4 regions of the Nonomuraea sp. MTCD27 genome follow, and region 3 is predicted to be linked to each of the others. Evidence: riboswitches for the same ligand, from Rfam matches in the RefSeq annotation. Region 3 holds a riboswitch; each other region holds the start of a gene.
The links. A riboswitch is a leader RNA that binds a small molecule or an ion and turns the genes downstream of it on or off. The one in region 3 is predicted to bind thiamine pyrophosphate.

Region 1: linked by a shared signal. The riboswitch ahead of thiC (phosphomethylpyrimidine synthase ThiC) and the one ahead of ACBJ59_RS06225 (FAD-dependent oxidoreductase) in region 3 are both predicted to bind thiamine pyrophosphate.
Region 2: linked by a shared signal. The riboswitch ahead of thiD (bifunctional hydroxymethylpyrimidine kinase/phosphomethylpyrimidine kinase) and the one ahead of ACBJ59_RS06225 (FAD-dependent oxidoreductase) in region 3 are both predicted to bind thiamine pyrophosphate.
Region 4: linked by a shared signal. The riboswitch ahead of ACBJ59_RS12630 (purine-cytosine permease family protein) and the one ahead of ACBJ59_RS06225 (FAD-dependent oxidoreductase) in region 3 are both predicted to bind thiamine pyrophosphate.

Annotation. Positions count from the first base shown of each region.
Region 1 covers NZ_JBGNUW010000009.1:276,304-280,036, forward strand. Annotated here, with positions in the region: gene ACBJ59_RS27030 (cellulose binding domain-containing protein) at 1-326, opposite strand, end outside; gene ACBJ59_RS27035 (universal stress protein) at 362-1,195, opposite strand; gene ACBJ59_RS27040 (hypothetical protein) at 1,208-1,558, opposite strand; TPP riboswitch at 1,649-1,761, shown strand; gene thiC (phosphomethylpyrimidine synthase ThiC) at 1,754-3,346, shown strand; gene ACBJ59_RS27050 (SDR family oxidoreductase) at 3,295-3,733, opposite strand, start outside.
Region 2 covers NZ_JBGNUW010000024.1:23,872-27,604, reverse strand. Annotated here, with positions in the region: gene ACBJ59_RS49130 (DNA polymerase domain-containing protein) at 1-658, opposite strand, end outside; gene ACBJ59_RS49125 (histidine phosphatase family protein) at 719-1,360, shown strand; TPP riboswitch at 1,377-1,472, shown strand; gene thiD (bifunctional hydroxymethylpyrimidine kinase/phosphomethylpyrimidine kinase) at 1,466-2,269, shown strand; gene ACBJ59_RS49115 (TenA family protein) at 2,364-3,032, shown strand; gene ACBJ59_RS49110 (carbon starvation CstA family protein) at 3,036-3,733, opposite strand, start outside.
Region 3 covers NZ_JBGNUW010000002.1:366,358-370,090, reverse strand. Annotated here, with positions in the region: gene thiE (thiamine phosphate synthase) at 1-619, opposite strand, end outside; gene ACBJ59_RS06235 (Rv2175c family DNA-binding protein) at 597-971, opposite strand; gene ACBJ59_RS06230 (NAD(P)/FAD-dependent oxidoreductase) at 1,002-2,165, opposite strand; TPP riboswitch at 2,224-2,340, shown strand; gene ACBJ59_RS06225 (FAD-dependent oxidoreductase) at 2,330-3,514, shown strand; gene thiS (sulfur carrier protein ThiS) at 3,511-3,711, shown strand; gene ACBJ59_RS06215 (thiazole synthase) at 3,704-3,733, shown strand, end outside.
Region 4 covers NZ_JBGNUW010000004.1:114,956-118,688, reverse strand. Annotated here, with positions in the region: gene ACBJ59_RS12655 (MFS transporter) at 1-248, opposite strand, end outside; gene ACBJ59_RS12650 (winged helix-turn-helix transcriptional regulator) at 379-798, shown strand; gene ACBJ59_RS12645 (rhodanese-like domain-containing protein) at 795-1,118, shown strand; gene ACBJ59_RS12640 (hypothetical protein) at 1,350-1,772, opposite strand; gene ACBJ59_RS12635 (hypothetical protein) at 1,852-2,040, opposite strand; TPP riboswitch at 2,297-2,409, shown strand; gene ACBJ59_RS12630 (purine-cytosine permease family protein) at 2,400-3,733, shown strand, end outside; gene ACBJ59_RS12625 (methylated-DNA--[protein]-cysteine S-methyltransferase) at 3,697-3,733, opposite strand, start outside.

The sequences.
Region 1 (3,733 bases), on a different contig from region 3:
CCGTGGCCCTCGTTGTCGCCGTCGTGCGCGACCCCGCAGCCCTGGGGCGGGAGGGTGCCGACGAAGTCGACGTTCGTGTGGCCGGTGCTCTGGAGGCGGTTCCAGAGCAGGGCCCGCCAGCAGCCGGGGGATCCGGTGATCGAGTCGCCCAGGGGCATGATCCTGGTGGCGGCGGCGCCGGCCGACGCGGTGGTGGCGAACAACACCGCGGCGGCCAGGGCCAGCATCGCGGCCAGCGCGGCGCCGGTCTTGGGCATCGTCTGCTCCCGTCGTAGCCTGCGCAGATCGTAGGAGCGCGGGCTCGCGGCGGAAAGGGAGACGATCATCGCGGGGGCGTGACCTGGGGCGACGCATGTAACTTTCAGGCGCGGACCACGGCCAGGGGGCAGGGGGCGTGGTGGAGCAGGGCCTGGCTGATCGAGCCGATGAGCATGCCCGCGAGCTGGCCGTGCCCGCGCGAGCCGACCACGAGCAGGTCGGCGCCGGAAGCGGCCTCCTTGAGCACCTCCATGGGGTGCCCGTGGACGACCTCCGCCACCACGTCCACCCCGGGATGCCGCTCCCGGTGCGCGGTCAGCGACTCCTTCAACCTCCGCAGCGTGTCCTGCTCGCTCTCGCGGTCGGCCGGCTCGAAGCCGCTCACGTGCGGCCAGGCCCACGCCTGTACGGCGTGCAGCCGGGCGCCGCGCAGCTCGGCCTCGTGGAAGGCGAACTCCAGTGCCCGCCCGGCGCCGGGCGAGCCGTCGGTCCCGGCCACGATCTCGCCGCGCGGGGTGTCGGGGCGCCCGTGGATCAGTACGACGTTCGTACGCGCGTGCGCGGACACTCCGTACGCGACCGACCCGACCAGCAACCCCCGGACGCCGCCGATCCCGCGGCTGCCGACGACCAGCAGCTCGGCCCCCTCGGACGCCTTGACCAGCGCGGAGCGGGGATCGCCGGGCAGCAGGACGCCCTCCACCCGCACCTGCGGCCACTCCCGGCGGGCCCGCTCCTCCGCCGAGGTGAGCACCGTGTTCGCGCCGTCGCGCATCCACCGGGCCACCTCGGCGTAGCGGACGGCGCCCTGCTCGCACACCCACTTCGGTACGGCGTGCGCGACGGTCAGCGGCGCCTGGCGCAGCTCCGCCTCGGCCGCGGCCCACCCGGCCGCCTCAAGGCCGGTGCGGGAGCCGTCCACCCCTACGATGATCACGTCCCAGCCCCCTCAGGACAGCGCGTAGCATTCCACCTCGGCGCGGCGGAACGGCAGCCCCTGGGCCTCCGAGTCACGGACGCACGCGCGTTCGGACCTGCTGAGCCGCAGCGTGCCGCAGACGGTCACGCCGGAGTAGGACCGGCAGTCGAGGCTTCTGTCGGTTCTGCCGACGCGGTACATCTCTCTGACCGCGGCCCGGCATTTCGCCTTCCCGGTGTCGGCGTAGCGGCACTGGGCGATCAGGGTGTCGTACTGTTCCTGGCTTACTTCGTGCTGATCGATGCCGTCCCCGGCGGCGGCGGTGGCGCCGGACGCGGCCATCACGACGAGTAGTCCTGCGACAGCGGCGATTCTCTTCATGTTTCCCCTGATGGGGAGCCTACCGCCGAGGGCGCTCGTCAAACCTCGCCGCGCGGGTTTCGGCCGGGGGCACATCTGGGTACGATCTTCGCCGTCCAACGCGGGAGCCCGGTGGAGACCGGGCTGAGAGGACGGCTGACAGCCGCCGACCGCCAGAACCTGCTCCGGGTAATGCCGGCGAAGGGAGTTTGCGCGATGACTGACGCGCGCTTCACCAAGATCTACCACGGCGACCTGCGCGTGCCGATGCGCGAGGTGCGGCTGTCCGACGGCTCGGCGGTGACGCTGTACGACACCTCGGGCCCGTACACCGACCCGTCCTTCCGGCCCGACCTCCGGCAGGGGCTGCCGCGCCTGCGCGAGGGGTGGATCCACGAGCGCGGGGCGGCGGGCGAGCCGGTCACGCAGGTCGCCTGCGCCCGGCGCGGGCTGGTGACCAGGGAGATGGAGTTCGTGGCCGTGCGCGAGGGCGTCACCCCCGAGTTCGTCCGGCAGGAGGTCGCGGCGGGCCGGGCCATCATCCCCGCGAACGTCAACCACCCCGAGTCCGAGCCGATGATCATCGGCCGCAACTTCCTGGTGAAGATCAACGCCAACATCGGCAACTCCGCCGTGACCTCCTCCATCGAGGAGGAGGTCGAGAAGATGACCTGGGCCACGCGCTGGGGCGCCGACACGATCATGGACCTGTCCACCGGCGACGACATCCACGAGACGCGCGAGTGGATCCTGCGCAACTCGCCCGTCCCGGTCGGCACCGTGCCCATCTACCAGGCGCTGGAGAAGGTCAAGGGCCGGCCGGAGGCGCTGTCGTGGGAGGTCTACCGCGACACGCTGGTCGAGCAGTGCGAGCAGGGCGTCGACTACGTGACCGTGCACGCGGGGGTGCGGCTGGAGTTCGTGCCGCTCACCGCCCGCCGCAAGACCGGGATCGTCTCGCGCGGGGGCTCGATCATGGCCGCCTGGTGCCTGGCGCACCACCGCGAGAGCTTCCTGTACGAGAACTTTGCCGAGATGTGCGAAATCCTGGCCCGCTACGACGTGTCGTTCTCGCTCGGCGACGGGCTCAGGCCCGGCTCGATCGCCGACGCCAACGACGAGGCCCAGTTCGCCGAGCTGCGCACGCTGGGGGAGCTGACCGCGATCGCGCGTGAGCACGACGTCCAGGTGATGATCGAGGGCCCCGGGCACGTGCCCATGCACAAGATCAAGGAGAACGTGGACCTGCAGCGCGAGCTCTGCGACGACGCTCCGTTCTACACGCTGGGCCCGCTGGTGACGGACATCGCCCCCGGATACGACCACATCACCTCGGGCATCGGGGCCGCCATGATCGGCTGGTTCGGCACCGCCATGCTCTGCTACGTCACCCCCAAGGAGCACCTCGGCCTGCCGGACAAGGACGACGTCAAGACCGGCGTGATCACGTACAAGATCGCCGCCCACGCCGCCGACCTGGCCAAGGGGCACCCGCAGGCGCAGGCGTGGGACGACGCGCTGTCGGACGCGCGGTTCGAGTTCCGCTGGGAGGACCAGTTCGACCTCTCGCTCGACCCCGACACGGCGCGGTCCTTCCACGATGAGACGCTGCCCGCCGCACCTGCCAAGACCGCGCACTTCTGCTCGATGTGCGGGCCCAAGTTCTGCTCGATGCGGATCAGCCACGACATCCGGGAGGCGGGCTTCGCGGAGAAGTCGGCCGAGTTCCGGCAGCGCGGCGGCACCGTCTACGTCGATCAGCCCGGCAGGGTCTCCCCGCCGACGGGGGCCAGCACCTCGCCGGTGTAGTACGACGACATGCGCCCGGAGGCGAAGAACACGTACGAGGGGGCGATCTCGTCCGGGTCGGCCGGCCGGCCCATCGGCACGTGCTCGCCGAACTTGCCCACCTTCTCCTCGGGCATCGTGGCCGGGATCAGCGGCGTCCACACCGGCCCCGGCGCCACGGCGTTGACCCGGATGCCGCGCTCGACCAGGTTCTGGGCCATGGAGTAGGTGAAGGCGTTGATGGCGCCCTTCGTGGCGGCGTAGTCGATGAGCGACTTGTTGCCGCGCAGGCCGTTGATCGAGGAGGTGTTGACGATCGCGGAGCCCTCCCGCAGGTGCGGGAGGGCCGCCTTGGTGACGCGGTAGTAGCTGTGGATGTTGACCGCGAACGTGCGCTCCCACTGCTCG
Region 2 (3,733 bases), on a different contig from region 3:
TGGAGTCGAGGAAGACCTTGCCCGCGCGGTCCTCGCGGATGAACGCCGTGGTGGCCAGCGCCGGGTCCACCCGCTCGGCGCGGGCGGCCAGGGCCCGGGTGGCCGCCGCCAGGTCGTCCGGCGCCGTGCCCTCGGCCACGGGCACGAACACGTGCACGCCCTTCGCCCCGCTGGTCTTCACCGCCCCGCTCAGCCCGGCGTCGTCGAGGGCCTGGCGGACGAGGAAGGCGCCGCGCACGGCCAGCGAGAAGGAGTCGTCGTGCTCCGGCGGGTCGAGGTCGAGGATCATGTGGGTGGGGTGGTCGCCGACGAACAGCGCCGGGTGGTATTCCACCGCCCGCTGGTTCGCGAACCACAGCAGCGTCCTGCGGTCGTCGCACAGCGCGTACGTCACCTGCCGGCGCGACGCGTCCGCCCACATGGACACCGAGCGCACCCAGTCGGGGGCGTATTTGGGCAGGTTCTTCTGCACGAACGGCTCCTGGCCCGGGCGCACGCGGATGACCGAGAGCGCGCGGTCGCGCAGGACCGGGAGGATGCGGTCGCGGACCGCGTCGAGGTAGTCGACCAGGTCGCGCTTGGTGGCGCCGGCACCGTCGAACAACGGCTGGTCGAGGTTGGTCAGGGCGACCCCGTCGCGCGTCTCATCAGCGGCCACCCGCCCTACGATGCCGACACTCGAACGTGTGGTCAACATTCGCGGGCCACAATGATCCCCATGACGCGTCTCCTCTACCTCACCCGGCACGGCGAGGCCACCCCGGACGAGAGCGGCCTGACGGACGCCGGCCGCCGCCAGGCCGCGCTGCTCGGCGAGCGGCTCCGCGGCGTCCCGCTGGCCGCCGTCCACCACGGGCCGCTCCCCCGGGCCGCCGAGACCGCCCGCCTGATCGGCGAGCACCTCCCCGGCGTCCCGCTGCGCGTGTCGGAGGCCGCCGGCGACTACGTGCCGTACCTGCCGGCCAGGGAGGAGCTGCCCCCCGAGTACGCCGACCACTTCCTCGGCTTCCTCGCCCGGTTCCCCGGGGCGGAGCCGAAGCTGGCCCGCGAGGCCCTCGACCTGTTCACCGGCCCAGTGGGCGGAACGGCGGACACGACGGTGGACGAGACGGTGGACGAGACGGTGGACGAGACCCGCCACGAGCTCGTGGTCACGCACAACTTCCTGATCGGCTGGCTGGTCCGCGCCGCCCAGGACGCCCCCGAGTGGCGCTGGCTCGGGCTCAACCACGCCAACGCCGCCCTGACCGCCATCCGCTACGCCCCCGGCCGGCCGCCCTCGCTGCTCTTCTTCAACGACATGGGTCACCTTCCCGTGGAGCTGCGCTGGACCGGCTTCCCCCCGGAGCTGCGCGGCTGAGCGCCTGTTACAGTGGGCCACTGACGCGGGGTGCCCGGAGACCCGGGCTGAGATCACACCCGTCGAACCTGATCTAGTTCGCACTAGCGAAGGGACGTCATCTCGGTGAGCGACGCACCCAGAGTCCTGTCCATCGCGGGCACCGACCCCAGCGGCGGCGCCGGCATCCAGGGCGATCTGAAGACCTTCTCCGCGCTCGGCGCCTACGGCATGACGGTCGTCACGGCGCTGGTCGCGCAGACCACCACGGGCGTGACCGGCATCCACGAGGTGCCGGCCGAGTTCGTCGCCGCCCAGCTCGACACGCTGCTGACCGACGTGCCGGCGGACGCCGTGAAGATCGGCATGCTGGGCACCGCGCCGCTGATCAAGGCGGTGGCGGCGGCACTGGACACGTACCGGCCGCCTTTCGTCGTGCTCGACCCCGTGATGGTGGCCAAGAGCGGCGACCGGCTGCTGCCGGCCGACGCCGTGGCCGAGCTGCGCGAGACGCTGCTGCCCCGCGCCGACCTGATCACGCCCAACCTGCCCGAGGCGGCGGACCTGCTCGGCGAGGAGCCGGCCCGCGGCCTGTCCGAGATGCACGGGCAGGCGCGGCGGCTGCGCGCGCTGGGCGCCCGGCAGGTGCTGCTCAAGGGCGGCCACCTGGACGGCGACACCTGCGTGGACGTGCTGGCCACGCCCGAGGGCGTGATCGAGCTGGCCGCGCCCCGCGTGGACACCCGCAACACCCACGGCACCGGCTGCACGCTGTCCTCGGCCATCGCGGCGCTGCGCCCCCGCCACGACGACTGGCCGGGCGCGGTGCGGGCGGCGAAGACCTACCTGACGGAGGCGCTGCGCGCGGCCGACACGCTCGGCGTCGGGCACGGCCACGGCCCCGTCCACCACTTCCACGCCATCTGGTGAGCACGCTCCCGAAGACTGCGCTCTCCGAAGACTGCGCCCCAAACCTGCGCCCCCCAGATTGCCGCCCCCAGATTGCCGTTCCCAAGGAGACGCGATGTTCTGCGATGACATCTGGCAGCGCACGGCCGAGCTGATGCGCGCCATCCACGAGCACCCCTTCCTCGTCGCGCTCGGCGACGGCACCCTCGACCCCGACCGGTTCGGCTTCTACATCGTGCAGGACGCCCGCTACCTGGAGGCGTTCTCCAAGGCGCTGGCCACGGCGTCCGTGCGGGCGACCGACCCCGCCGACGCGGCGTTCTGGGCCCAGAGCGCGCACACCGCGCTGGCCGCCGAGCGCATGCTGCACGCCGGCTACGCCGAGGAGCTCGGCGCCGACGCCAAGGGCCTGGCGACGTCGCCGACGTGCCTGGCGTACGCGTCGTTCCTGCAGGCCACGGCGCTCACCGCGCCCTACCCGGTGATCGCGGCGGCGGTGCTGCCGTGCTTCTGGATCTACCAGGACGTCGGTACGGCGCTGCTGAAGTACGCCACCCCGGAGCACCCGTACGTCAAGTGGATCTCCACCTACGCGGACCCGGCCTTCGCGGCCTCCGTCGAGCAGGCCAAGGGCATCGCCGACCGGCTCGCCGCCGCCGCCGACCCGGCCACCCGCGAGGCCATGGGAGAGGCCTACGGCCGGGCGGCGGCGTACGAGTGGATGTTCTGGGACAGCGCCTGGCGGCGCGAGACCTGGCCGACGGAGCGGTGGCTCGCGCCCTGACGATCACGGCGCCTTGGCCATCATCTCCTTCTCCTCGCGGGTGGCGATGAGCCCGGCCGGGGCGAGGATCTTGGACTCCTCGAACGGCGCCTCCGTGTCCGGCAGCGGCTCCCGCGTCCTGATCGCCTTGATCCACACGCGCGCCGCGTCGAGGATCACCACGATGATCAGGATGGCGAACAGCGCCGCCAGGACGCCGTCGACGGTGGAGTTGATCACGATCTGCTGCATCGCGCCGGTCGTCTTGGCGGGCGCGAGGAGCTGTCCCTGGTCGAGCGCCGTCTGATAGCGGTCACGCTGGGCGAAGAAGCCGAGCGTGGGGTCGGTCGAGAACACCTTCTGGTAGCTGGCGGTCAGCGTGACCGCCACGTCCCAGGCCAGGGGCACCCCCGTCACCCAGGCCCACTTGAGCCGGCCGCTCTTGATCAGCAGGGTCGTGGCCACGGTGAGCGCGACGGCCGCCAGGAGCTGGTTGGCGATGCCGAACAGCGGGAAGAGCTGGTTGATGCCGCCGAGCGGGTCGTTGACGCCCTGGTAGAGGAAATATCCCCAGGCCGCCACGACCACGGCGCTGGAGGCGACCAGCCCCGGCCACCAGCTCACCCGCGCGATCGGCTTCCACAGGTTGCCCAGCGTGTCCTGGAGCATGAACCGCCCCACCCGCGTCCCGGCGTCGACGGTGGTGAGGATGAACAGCGCCT
Region 3 (3,733 bases):
TGGCGAACTCCGCCGCCGCGGCCCCGGGGTCGTCGGCGTCGGTGATCGCCCGGACCACCACCGCCCGGCGCACGCCGTACGACATCACCTCGTCGAGGTTGGCGAGGTCGATGCCGCCGATCCCGAACCACGGCCGCGACGTCCCCAGCGACGCCACATGCCTGAGCAGCGGCGGGCCGGGGGCCGGGCGGCCCGGCTTGGTGGGCGTGGGCCAGACGGGGCCGCAGCAGAAGTAGTCGACGCCCTCCTCCACGGCCGCGGCGGAAGCCTCGGCGGCGGAGTGGGTGGACCGTCCGATGACGATGTCGTCGCCGAGTATCTCTCGCGCGACCGTCACGGGAAGGTCGTCCTGCCCCAGGTGGAGCACGTCGGGCCGGGCGGCGTAGGCGATGTCCGCCCGGTCGTTGACGGCCAGCAGCTTGCCGTGCCGGTCGCAGGCGTCGCGGAAGATCTCGAGGAGCGCGAGTTCTTCGCGAGCCTCCAGGCCCTTCTCCCGCAGCTGGATGATGTCCACGCCCCCGGCCAGCACCGAATCGAGGAACTCTGCCAGGTCGCCGCGGTCGCGGCGGCCGTCTGTGCAGAGATAGAGGCGGGCCTCAGAAAGCGAGGGCTTGGGCACGCCGCTTGACCTCGGTATGACGGCCGGCCTTGATCGCCTCTATGGGCGATCCGGGCAGCGACTCGTCTGGGGTGAAGAGCCAGCGCAGCGACTCGACATCGTCGTAGCCGGCGTCCTGCAACACGGTCAGCGTGCCGGGCAGGCCCTTCATCACGTCCTTCCCATCGAGGAACACCGCGGGCACCTGTGGCCCGCCGCTCCCGCGGCGCACGCCGAGGAGCTTGTGGTCCTTGAGGAGCTGCTTGGCCCGCCCGATCGAAAGGTCAAGGCGCGAGGCCACTTCGGGGAGCGTGAGCCACTCGTCGACGAGCTGCTCGGTCTCCCGGTCGATCTGTGCAACAGAAAGCGTCACGAAACCACAACTACCACATGCCGTCCTTGCTCAAACAACACAATCCCGTAGGGGGACTTGTGGATCTACCAGGCGTTCCGCGTCGAGGCGGTGGCCCGCCTCGATGATCCGCCGCCCCTGTACGAGATCGCGCGGCCGGTCCACGGCGAGCACCGCGGCGAGGGTGTCGCCGGCGGTGAGCCAGACGGCCGACCACTTGCCCTCGGGCTCTCCTCGATAGACCAGCCGTTCCCCCGCGGGGTGGTGGCCGGAGTATTGCACCATGTGCCCGAACTGCTCGGACCAGAAGTATGGCACCGGATCGTACACGGCTTCCTCCCCCAGCAGTGTCGCGGCGGCGACCTCGGGGGCGTTGAGCGCGGTGTCCCAGTGTTCCACCCTGAGCCTGACCTGCCAGCGGCGCGACCACCAGGCGGCGCAGTCGCCCACGGCGACCGTGTTCGGGAGCGAGGCGCGCAGGTGCTCGTCGGTGACGACGCCGTTGTGGAGGTCGATGTCGGCGCCGGCCAGCCATTCGACCGCCGGGCGCACGCCGATGCCGGTGACGACCGCGTGGGCCTCGACGAACTCGCCGCCCACCAGCCGCACGCCACCCTCGTCCACGGAGTCGACCATGGTGCCGAGCCGCAGGTCGATGCCGTCGTACCAGCGCTCGGTGCGGGCCCCGATCTCGGTGCCGACGGCGGTCGCGAGCGGGGTCTCGGCGGACTCGATCACCGTCACCTCGCAGCCGGCGCGGCGGGCCGCCGTGGCCACCTCCGCGCCGATCCAGCCGGCGCCGACGATGGCGAGGCGGGCGCCGGGGACGAGCATGGCCCTGAGCTCGTGGGCGTCGTCGATGGTGCGCAGCACGTGCTGGGGGCCGTCGCCGGGCAGCCTGATCGGCTCGGCGCCGGTGGCGATGACCAGGCTGTCGTAGCCGATCTCGCCCTCGGTGGTCTCCACGACGCCCTCGCGCAGCGACTTGGCGCTGACGCCGGGCCAGAAGTCGACGCCCATGGACTCGAGGTCGGTCTCGACGTAGCTGGAGTCGGCGTCGCCGGCCAGGACGGCCTTGGACAGGGGCGGGCGGTCGTAGGGGCGGTGGCGCTCCTGGCCCACCAGGGTGATCCGGCCGTCGAACCCGCGCCCGCGCAGTGCCTCGACCGTACGCACTCCGGCCAGGCCCGCTCCCACCACCACGACATGCTTCACGTTGATGACCATAACGGGGGCGGTGCGTGGACGTCGCACCGAGGCCGTAGGCTGTGGACGTAAGACGCGCGGGAGTCCGGCCGTAACCGGGCTGAGAGGAAGGCTGCACCGGGCCTTCGACCGCAAGACACCTGATCCGGATCATGCCGGCGAAGGGAGCGCATGTGGACGTGATCGTGGGTGGCGGGGTCGTCGGGCTTTCCGTCGCCTGGCGGATGGCCCGTGAGGGGCGGCAGGTCACCGTGGTCGACCCGGCTCCGGGCACGGGTGCCTCGCACGCGGCGGCGGGGATGCTGGCCCCGGTCAGCGAGGTGACCTACACCGAGGCGCCGCTGCTGCGGCTGGGGATGGCCTCGCTGCGCCGCTGGCCCGCCTTCGCCGCCGAGCTCTCCGCCGACGCCGGCCTGGACGAAGCCGCCGGACCGGGCGCGGAGCAGGGGCCGAACCGGCCGGACGCGGGGCAGGGGCCGAACCGGCCCGGCGCGGGGCGAGGGCTGGATCTCCGGTCGGACGGGACGCTCGACGTGGCGTTCGGGGCCGACGACCTGGCGGCGCTGGACGAGCTGGCGGCGTTCATGGACAAGCTGGGCCTGCCGGTCGAGCGGCTGACCGGGCGGGAGTGCCGTCGGCTGGAGCCGATGCTGGCACCCTCCGTGCGCGGCGGGCTGCTGGCGGCCGGTGACGCCTGGGTCGACCCGCGCCGCGTGACGGCGGCGCTGCTGGCCGCCCTGGAACGGAGGGGCGTGCCGCTGGTCAGGGCCCGCGCGACGGGGCTGCTGCGCGAGGGCGGGCGCGAAGGTGGGGCGGTCACGGGCGTGCGCCTGGACGGCGACCCCGCCGAGCTGCGGGCCGAGCGGGTCGTCGTGGCGGCCGGGGCCTGGAGCGCCGAGCTGGCCGAGGTGCCGGTGCGGCCGGTCAAGGGGCAGATCATGCGGTTGCGCTCGCCGCAGCCGCTGCTCGGCCGGTGCGTACGCGGAACCGTGCACGGCTCGTACGTCTACCTGGTCCCCCGGGGCGACGGCGAGCTGGTGGTCGGGGCCACGCAGGAGGAGCTGGGATTCGACACCCGGGTGACCGCCGGCGGGCTCTACGAGCTGCTGCGGGACGCCAGGGAGCTGGTGCCGGGCGTCACCGAGCTGGAGGTCGCCGACGTGGTGGCGGGGCTGCGGCCGGGGACACCGGACAACCTGCCGGTCATCGGGCCGAGCGGGACACCGGGGCTGGCGTTCGCGACCGGGCACCACCGGGGCGGCGTGCTGCTGGCCCCGCTCACGACGGCCATCCTGCTGGGCGAGGAGAGCGAGCTGGCGGCCCTGTGCACGCCGGAGAGATTTCGGGAAATTTCATGATTGTTACCATCAACGGGGCCGCGCACAAGGTGGTCGACGGCATCACCGTGGCGCAGGCCGTACGCATATTGACCGCGGTCACCACCGGAGTGGCCGTGGCCGTGAACGACGAGGTGGTCACGCGCGGCGCCTGGGACTCGACGGCGCTGCGCGACCGTGACCGCGTGGAGGTTCTGACGGCGGTGCAAGGTGGATGATCTGATCATCGCCGGGGAGAAG
Region 4 (3,733 bases), on a different contig from region 3:
TCGGTCGCGAAGCCGCCGAGACCGGAGAAGAGCAGGAACACCACCAGCCAGAGCAGGAACATCCGCCGCCGGCCCAGCAGGTCGGCCGCCCGGCCGCCGAGCAGCATGAAACCGCCGTACCCCAGCACGTACGCGCTGACGACCCCGCTCAGCATGCTGGTGGAAAGCCCGAGGTCGGCCCGGATGGACGGGAGGGCGACGTTCAGCATGGCCACGTCGATGCCCTCCAGGAAGATGGCACCGCACAAAACGATCAGTACGCCCCAGGAACGGGCGGGCACAGACACAACAAACCCCCGGTTACTTCTCGGCATGTCAGTTCTCTCTTGTAACCGTCCACATCATGGGCCAGGATGAAATGTCGTGGAAGACGGCACTTTGAGATCACTCAGTTACTGCGAAGGCACCGTGGACGACGACTACGACGTACGCCAGTGGGACACCCGCGAGGACTGCGAGGTCCGGCAGATCCTCGACCGCATCGCGGACAAGTGGTCGCTGCTGGTGATCGCCCTGCTCGACTGCCAGAGCCTGCGCTTCACCCAGCTCCGCCGCGAGATCGACGGCGTCAGCCAGCGCATGCTCAGCGTCACCCTGCGCCAGCTCGAACGCGACGGCCTGGTCACCCGCACGGTTCACCCCGTGGTGCCGCCCCGGGTGGACTACGCGCTGACGCCGCTCGGCCGTACGCTGCACCAGACCATCAAGTCCCTGGTCACGTGGACCGAGGAGCACCAGGCGGAGATCGCGGAGGCGCGTGCGGCCTACGACTCGCGGCGCGAGATGATGGAGCCATGACCGTTCCTGAGATCGAGGCCAACGCCGTTCCCGCCGACGCTTACCTGCTCGACGTCCGTGAGCAGGACGAATGGCTGGCCGGGCACGCGCCCGAAGCCGTGCACATCCCCATGACGCAGATCCAGGGCCGGGTCGACGAGGTGCCCGGCGACCGGACGGTCTACGTCGTGTGCCGGGTGGGCGGCCGTTCGCTGCAGGTCGCGGCCTGGCTCAACCAGCTCGGGCGCGACGCGGTCAACGTCGGGGGCGGCATGCAGTCGTGGGAGTCCGCGCGCCGGCCGATGGTCAGCGAGACGGGCCAGGAGCCCTTCGTGGCATGAGGCGGCGTTACCGCGGTGCGGCACCGGGCCCGGTCGATGGAGATCGCCTTCGAGTAGTTGCAGCGCGAGATTCACCATCCACGCCGCCTTCTCCTCCGACGGCGAGGCCGAGCTCGGCAGGCCGGCGGCGTACGTTCCAGCTTCGCTTCCGGTCACGGCGAACTCGCCCTGCTCGCCGACGCCTTCGGTTACCGCCTACGCCGACCAGCTGAGAGCCTGAGCGTCAGCGGCTCAGGTGTACTGGTTGTCTCGGGACAGGCTGTAGTCGCAAGCCAGGTGCTGGCCTGATCGCTTGTAGATGCACACCCTCACGCGGACCACCCGTATGGGTTTGGGGCCGGTGCGGACGAAGTTTCCGAAGTTGGTGCCGTGGGAGCCGCAGCTGGTGTCCACCTTCCAGGCGCTGTACCCGGTGGTCAGGTCGGTGTGCGTCCACTCCATCTGGGCCCGCACCCCATGGTTGTCAGCGGGGCAGATGTCGCGCACCGTGAAGTTCCGAAAGACGACCCTCGTCCGGCTGACGAAGTCGACGGTCGTCCGGACGTACCCGGCGCCGGCTCTGTCCGGGTTTTCCACGCGGGCGGAGGACACTCCGTCGGCCGCCTGCGCCGGGCTTGCCACCAGCAGCCCGCTCAACGCTGCGATTCCCAGCACGGCGCCCAGAATGCGTGTCTTCAACAGTCCTCCAGCAAGAGATGTCTCGGTTGGTTCGGTTGGCCGTGGAACGTGAACTTCAGCTCTCCCGCGTGGCCGCGGGGGAGACGTGCGAGGTGACGTCTTCGAAGGCGGTGAGCACCGCACAGGTGGCGCCGGGGTGCCGGATGTCGTCGTCTCTGATGACGATGGGCTTTCCGGCCACACCCGGGCGGGTCAGGGTCGCCTCGCCTGGTTCCAGGGGGGTGGAATACGGCCCGAGGTTCACCGGAGCGATCGTTGCACTCCTCGGCAGCACCGTGGAATATGCCGGGAATATGCCTGGTCGCCCGGCAGTGATGTACAGCGTGGCTTGGAGAATGCGTGCGTGGGCAGCCCGCCGACGCGGTGCGAGAGGCCAGCTGTTCGTCCTGCGGACCTGCACGGACTCTCCCGAGGGCGCGATGGCAGCTACCCGGTGGTGGCCGATCTAGGACGAATGGTGCATCATGGGGGCGCGAGCTGGGATGATCCCGGCTTCGTGTACCAACCCCCGCGGGAGCTTGGGGCAACCAGGCTGAGAGGGTAGCTACTGCTGCTGCCGACCGCATGAACCTGTCCGGGTAATGCCGGCGTAGGGAGTGTGCGATGACGCATGGCGTCGAAGAAGTTCCGCTGACCCTCGAAGGCCGCCCGCCGAAGACCCTCGGCGTGCTCGACCAGGGCGCTCTCTGGGCGAACCTCGGGGTCAGCCTCCTCGGCTTCTCCGGAGCCCTGCTCCTGCTCAACCCGCTCGGCGACGCCCCGCTCAGCCTGGCCGCGGTGCTGGTGGCCACGGTGGTGGGCAGCCTGATCGGCACCGCCATGGTGGGCCTGTCCGCCATCCCCGGCACGCAGACCGGGCAGCCGGCGATGGTGCTGCTGCGCGGGCTGTTCGGGGCCAGGATCTCCTACGTGCCCACGGTGCTGAACATCGTGCAGATGATCGGCTGGGGGGCCTTCGAGCTCTGGGTGATCGCGAAGGGTGCCACCGCGATCTTCGGCTCGGTGCCGTACCAGGTGTGGGTGGTCGTGGCGGGGGTGCTGACCACCGCGCTGACGATCTGGCCGCTCGGGTCGATCCGGCTGCTGCGCCGGTACGTCACCGTCGGCGTGATCATCGCGATGATCTGGTTCACGGTGTTCTTCCTGCGCGACGCCCCCTCCCCGGAGGGCGGGAGCTGGACGGCCTTCCCCGCCGCGGTCGACTACGTGATCGCGCTCTCGGTGTCCTGGGTGCCGATGGCCGCCGACTTCGCCCGCCACTCGCGCTCCAGCAGGGCCGCCTTCACCGGCGTGGTCGGCGGATACACCCTGGCCCAGGTGGCGTGTCTGGGGCTGGGCGTGTACGCGGTGGCCCTCGCGGGCGCCGCCGGGGTGCAGGCCGACCAGACGTCGGTGTTCGGGCCGTTCGTGGCGGTGCCGCTGGGCGCGCTGTTCTTCGGCATCCTGGTCCTGCGCGAGACCGACCAGTCCTTCGCCAACGTCTACTCCACCACGGTCTCGCTGCAGAACCTGATGCCGCGGATGGACCGGCGCGTCTTCTCCGTCGGCATCGGCGTGCTCACCGTGGTGATCGCCCTGCTGGTGGACGTCACCTCGTACGGGGTGTTCCTCGGCCTGATCGGGGCGGTGTTCGTGCCGATGTTCGCGGTGCTCGCCGTGGACTACTTCCTGCTGCGCCGCGGCACGGGCTGGAACACCGCGGAGGACGCGCCCTCGCGCTGGTCGATGCTGGTGCCGTGGGCGCTGGGCTTCGCCGCCTACTGGCTGACGACCTCGACGCCGACGATCCCCCAGTGGGACGCGTGGTGGGCGGGCGTGCGCGAGGTCCTCGGCTTCGTCCGGCAGCCGTGGATGAACGGCGCCCTGGGCGGTGCCTTGGTGGCCGCGCTGGTGACGCTGCTCATCGGGCTGCTGGCCCGGCGGTCCGCCGCTCGACG